Regions from separate parts of the Bacillus sp. ISL-39 genome, predicted to be linked through region 2. Evidence: riboswitches for the same ligand, from Rfam matches in the RefSeq annotation. Region 2 holds a riboswitch; the other holds the start of a gene.
The links. A riboswitch is a leader RNA that binds a small molecule or an ion and turns the genes downstream of it on or off. The one in region 2 is predicted to bind preQ1.
Positions count from the first base shown of each region.

Region 1: linked by a shared signal. The riboswitch ahead of queC (7-cyano-7-deazaguanine synthase QueC) and the one ahead of J7E37_RS06885 (QueT transporter family protein) in region 2 are both predicted to bind preQ1.

Region 1 covers NZ_JAGGQM010000010.1:124,740-127,897, reverse strand. Annotated here, with positions in the region: gene queE (7-carboxy-7-deazaguanine synthase QueE) at 1-81, opposite strand, end outside; gene queD (6-carboxytetrahydropterin synthase QueD) at 74-550, opposite strand; gene queC (7-cyano-7-deazaguanine synthase QueC) at 550-1,206, opposite strand; PreQ1 riboswitch class I at 1,260-1,302, opposite strand; gene J7E37_RS10245 (hypothetical protein) at 1,376-1,753, opposite strand; gene J7E37_RS10240 (hypothetical protein) at 1,955-2,473, shown strand; gene J7E37_RS10235 (hypothetical protein) at 2,515-3,158, opposite strand, start outside.
Region 2 covers NZ_JAGGQM010000005.1:160,101-163,258, reverse strand. Annotated here, with positions in the region: gene J7E37_RS06890 (glycoside hydrolase family 18 protein) at 1-686, opposite strand, end outside; gene J7E37_RS06885 (QueT transporter family protein) at 953-1,438, opposite strand; PreQ1 riboswitch class I at 1,445-1,489, opposite strand; gene J7E37_RS06880 (pirin family protein) at 2,638-3,158, shown strand, end outside.

The DNA of each region.
Region 1 (3,158 bases), on a different contig from region 2:
AAACATTGTCTTTTGTCCGATGACCATTCCTTCTCCCTGAATCGTCGGTCCGAAAATTTCCATCACGGGAATCTTAGTCAATCTCCATCCACTCCCTTCTTGCTTCAGCATAACTAGTTGGAGTTTCATAGAGTTTCACAAACTCTACCCTTGCATCTTGGTATAAATGCTGTCTATTCGACAGGGAATCAGACATTTTTTCATAAATCCAGGCTACCATGTTTTCAGCAGTTGTATTCATAGGCGGCAAAGTTTCATTCAAATATCTGTGATCTAGATAAATTTCTATTTCTGATTTCCAAATATCTTTAATATCACCAAAATCAATCATTAATCCACGGTCATCGACAAAACCACTTAAGCCGAATATAACTTTATAAGTATGGCCGTGGAGGTTTTTACATTTCCCTTCATATTCATGAAGGTGATGAGCGGCATCAAAGGTAAATTCCTTGCTGACGAGCACACGCTTAGAATGATATTTTAATTGTTCTCTCTTAATATCTTTATCTATTTTCTGAAGCTGGTCGACGATCCTGAATTCGTACATCAAGAAACAACTCCTTCCAGGTACTCATCCAGCCCGTTTTTCCGTAACTTACAGGCAGGGCAAATCCCACATCCATCTGCAATGATTCCGTTATAGCAAGTCAATGTTCTTGTCCTGACAAATTCAAAAGCGCCCAGGTCATCAGCCAGCTTCCAGGTTTGTGCCTTATTCAGCCACATTAATGGTGTATGGATGACAAAGTTCTGGTCCATAGATAGGTTTAGGGTTACATTCAATGATTTAATGAACACATCCCGGCAATCGGGGTAGCCGCTGAAGTCCGTTTCGCATACACCTGTTACGATGTGCTTAGCGTTCACTTGACTTGCAAGCACGCCTGCAAAGGATAAGAACAATAAATTCCTCCCTGGCACAAAGGTTGATGGCAGTTTCCCTTCTTCCCCATCCTTCACCTCGATATCACTCCTGGTAAGTGCGTTAGGCGCCAGTTGGTTAAGCAGGCTCATATCGAGAACATGGTGTTTCACCCCAAGCTGGCTTGTGATGTCTTTTGCGCATTGTATTTCTGTGCGGTGACGCTGATTATAATCGAAAGTGACCGCTTCAACTTCCTTGAATTCCTTCATGGCCCAGAACAGGCAAGTCGTACTATCCTGTCCTCCGCTGAACACGACAACCGCTTTTTCATTTTTCATTAGAAAACTCCTTTACAACAGAAAAAACAGTACCACTAAGACAGCAGTACTGTTTTCCCTTAGTTTTTTTGAGAGGGTAGCTAGAACCTCTTCCGTAAAAACGGAATATGTAATTTTAACTTTCTCATTTTATCACATATTTTATAAAAAGAAAGCCTGTATTATTCCATCACTTTTTTGATTTTACCAGATCCTGATGCCTGAACCTTAGTGCTGACCATTTTTCGTCCATGGAGACATTGCTGACAGCTCTATAGTCAGATATATCTTGGACCAGCCTGAATAATGCGTCGCGGTTAATATCAGTTTTAACTTTTGAACTTTTCTTTGGGAAGGCAATCCAGAATACAGCATCCTCTTTCAATCCAGAAACAGCCTTCGGAAACCATTCCCTAACTTCCTGACTGTTGTTGGAAAATAATAGCATAAATTCATTTTTGTCTGATTCATCGCCAATATCTTCAATTAATGACTCGTATTCTTTCGGTGCGTTCATCACCCTGGCTGTCCCCTGTTTGTATCGTAATTTTTTTAATAATTCATCCATGGCAACCACCCTGATATTTAGTATTTGATTCATTTTCCAAATGGTGTAAACAGCTAAACCAACGTTATCTATAGCTTATTACATGATATTTTGAATGGTCAAGTTCCCCCATAAGGGCATCTTGCTCATTCGCAAATTTTTTAAAGGAATAAAATGATTACAAGCACCTATTGTTTTCATACTAAATAAAGGAGGATACAGATGGATAATGGAGCTTACTTTTCTGGAAGCCGGGATTTTTTAGGACAGGATTCTCTTGAAATCCAAGATTATGATCATCCGGAATGCCAAAGTCATGAATCAGCATTTTCCTGTGGCTCATCTGCAGAATTCCCATCAATGGATGAGCAGCTGGAATCAAGCTCTGATTATGGATATTGCCATAGCTACAAGGATGATTGTAACCCGGTTATTTTCGACCGTCGTTATAATTTCGCCGATCGCGAGTTATGCAGCAGGCATTTCAGCGTACGCTTGGGTGGTTTGCGTAATAAGATGGCAGCAGTTTTGCGAAGATATATCGGATGCAAAGTTATTATTGGGACCGAGTGTGACAGCAAGTTTAAAAAAATCAGTGGCAAGATTTCCTTTGTTGGAAATGATTTTGTCGAGATAGTCATCCTTAAAAATCCCGAGGGCAAACAAAAGCACTCGAAAAAGAAATACAGGATGATACCATTTGACACAATAAACTGGTTTGAAAGGGATCAAGGATCATAGAGACAACGCCTGAGCAAATGCTCAGGCGTTTCTGATTGTGATCAGGATTTTTTCAGATAACAGAAGGATGTTAAGGGTATTCCTTTAACCTGCCCATCCTGGCTGACTAGATGGATGTTGCCGTTTTCAATGCACTTTAATAAACCAATTTCCTTTTTCGAATTATAATAAACCGATACTTTTTCATCAGCAAATGTTTTAAGGTACATGGATAACTTGATCCTGAAGAAAATCTGGACTAATTCATGATCATCAGCAACTGTTTCTCCAAATTTGAATGTCAGGTCCCTGCGGAAACATGGATCAATATCAGCCAAAGGCAGTTTGTGAACAGGAGGTTGATATCGCTTCTTAGTCAAAACCAGGCAAACACTTTTGAAAGGGATTAAAAAGGTCTTTCGGTTCTTTTGGAGCTGGACAAAATCTCTGCCAACTAATTTTACGAATCCTTCCAGGTAATTTTTGCTCAGTTTCTTCTTTTTGTATCTATGCTTAGGCTTCAATTTATGCTTATTGGCCAGCCTCTTCTTTTTGTAATGTTTTGTCTTCTTAGTCTTCTTGTTTAATATTTCCTCGATTGTCTCTTCCGGACTGGTGTCTGCATTGTTCTCATCTGGATTTGAACAGCTTATTTTAATTTTCACCATCTCCCCTGCCAAGCCATCGAATAATATCCTGCGGCCAA
Region 2 (3,158 bases):
TCATGGGCAATATTCTCCCCAGCCTCAGTGGCTGTGAAGTTGGTGATCGACATCATTGGCAGTGCCCCTTTTGCCAGTCCTGTCTGGATAGCTTCGGTGTCGTCCTTCATATAAAGGACTAGAGACCCGTCAGGCTGGATGACATAAGCGAATGGAGCGATATAGGTCATCAGATCGGCAACTTCGTTGACCAGCTCAATGGCTTTTTCGTCGGAATGGTAAGTGAAGGCATTCGATTCAATCATTGGTTTCGGTTTGGGAATGACCAGGATCGTCCCTGGATAAAGCAGATTCGGGTTTTGAATTTGATTGGCCTTGATGATTGCCTGTACGGTTACACCATAACGCTGGGATATTTGCCATAGGGTTTCACCGCGTTGAATGGTGTGGCGGGCAGCGGGTATGCGGAGTACGGTTCCAGGGTAGATCAGAGAAGGGTTGGTGATGGCGTTCGCCCGAATAATGGCATCTACGGTCGTCCCGTAACGCTGGGCAATAGACCATAAGGCTTCACCATATTGAACTGAATGGAAAGCATCATAAGATGGAATAAGCAAAGCCTGGCCCACGGCCAATTGGTTTGGGTTTTCAAGGCCATTTATTTCGCTGATTTGTGTTACGCTCACCTGATACCTGTTTGAAATCTGCCACAGAGCTTCCCCTCTTTGCACAACATGAATGATCATAATGAACCCCCTCAGGAAAAAGTCCTACAATATGCTATGAGAAAAAAAGGCATTATATGTTGAAGGAGGAACGTTTATTAATCTCTAAATAGATTTGGAAAACATTTTTCGCGGAGGAAAGTGAAGAAACGAAAGAGAACATAGTAAGATATCTGGCTTGTATGGTGAAAATCTTATTGGAAACTTAGATTTATGTTTACAGCGCGTTTCCAGGTTCAGCCCATAACAAAACGCATGGACCCCTTGTCCATGCGTTTTCATCTAACTTACACTAATTTTTCAAGGTTTACGCGCTTATGAATCGCAAGCATGACAGGAATACCTACAGCCATTACCGTAAATTCACCTGCAGCTGTTGTCAGCCATGTGAACCAGAATGGCAATTGGAATGCCAGGTTTAGTTCAATCGCAATCAGGAACATCGTGAACGTGAAGACTAATGTGTTCACAATCATACGGCCCATGATACTCTTAATATATTTTGCTGTGAAAATCGTGATCAGCAACGATATTACTGACTGCCCGACTCCAAAGACAAGGTCGTATGCGACTATTGGCGAGAAAAGCAGATTTGTTAAAAATACACCTAAAACTATTCCAAAGAAATATTTCTTATTGAAAACGATCAAGTGGTTGAACATTTCGGATACGCGGAACTGCACATTGGTGAAGCCAAATGGCTGGAAGACGGCAGAAACGGCAATGTATAAAGCAGCTAGGATTCCGTTCCGGACAATCGTTCTAGTATTCATTTATAATCTCTCCTAGTTTTTTTACGTGGGATGGTTACGAACCACGTTATTTAAAAGCCAATTTAATATTATATAGGATAAAAGGCCTTCTCACAATACTATTTTTATAGAATACAGGTAGCTTTCCAAGACTAAAAATAAAAGGCGCCCAGTCAGAATCATTCGAAAGAAAGCCAATAAGGCTACCTCTTTGAAGTGACTTTCTTACTCTACTCTTATGACCACGCCACCTGCTATTTCGGCACTGGCTGGTCTTTATAACTCCTCTAAAGACCACGCCAATCACTTTTTCGGCACTGGCTGGTCTTTATAACTCCTCTAAAGACCACTCCACCCGCTTTTTCGGCACTGGCTGGTCTTTATAACTCCTCTAAAGGCCACGCCAATCACTTTTTCGGCACTGTATGGTCATTATAACTCTTCTAAAGACCACGCCACCGGCTTTTTGGGCTATCGATGGTCTTTATAACTCCTCTAAAGACCACGCCACCCGCTTTTTTCGGCACTGTATGGTCTTTATAACTCTTCTAAAGACCACGCCACCGGCTTTTTTCGGCACTGTATGGTCTTTATAACTCCTCTAAAGACCACTCCACCCGCTTTTTTCGGCACTGTATGGTCTTTATAACTCTTCTAAAGACCACGCCACCAGCTTTTTCGGCACTGTATGGTCTTTATAACTCCTCTAAAGACCGCGCCACCCGCTTTTTCGGCACTGGCTGGTCTTTATAACTCCTCTAAAGGCCACGCCAATCACTTTTTCGGCACTGTATGGTCATTATAACTCTTCTAAAGACCACGCCAATCACTTTTTCGGCACTGGTTGGTCTTTATAACTCCTCTAAAGACCACGCCACCCGCTTTTTCGGCACTGGCTGGTCTTTATAACTCTTCTAAAGACCACGCCACCCGCTTTTTTCGGCACTGTATGGTCATTATAACTCTTCTAAAGACCACGCCACCACGCCACCCGCTTTTTCGGCACTAGATGGTCTTTATAACTCCTCTTATTACGATTATTGACGTATATTCGATTGGGAAGCAGTTTCGAAAAGAGCCCGAAACCTTTAAGAGTGCGGATAACGGTACGTGTTCGTACAGTATCAAAACATGCGAAAGCAGTCTTATTTAAAATATATCGCGGGATTGTTATAATTTGGGGATAGTCACTACAGCTAGTAAAAAAAGGGGTTATCAAAATGTTCAAAAGAGATGTCAAGAAACATTGGACAGTTCAATATGAGGAAAGAGGGATGCCGCATGTCCAGGCAGGACTTGTGCTGAATCCCCAAAACTGGAGGGAATTGGACCCCTTCATTTTAATGGCGGAAGACTGGTTTAAGCGTGGTACTTTTTCTGATCACCCGCATCGCGGCTTCCAGACAATCACCTATATCATAGACGGCAGGCTGGAGCACATTGACAACCATGGCGGCCACAGCATCCTGGAGTCTGGGGACATTCAGTACATGAACGCTGGCAGCGGTGCGCGGCATGCTGAAGAGGCGGTTGATAACGATATTGCCCATACACTGCAGCTGTGGCTGAATCTGCCTAAGGAGTTGAAAGGCACAGCCACTTCTTATCAAAACGTGTATTCCGAACATGCACCCCTTGTCCAGTTTAAAGGCGGAACTTTAAAGGTGTATTCAGGTGAAACAGCGGGAGTGAAAGGCCCTCTCGAACCATTGGTACCTTTTACCCTGTCAGAAATTCAGCT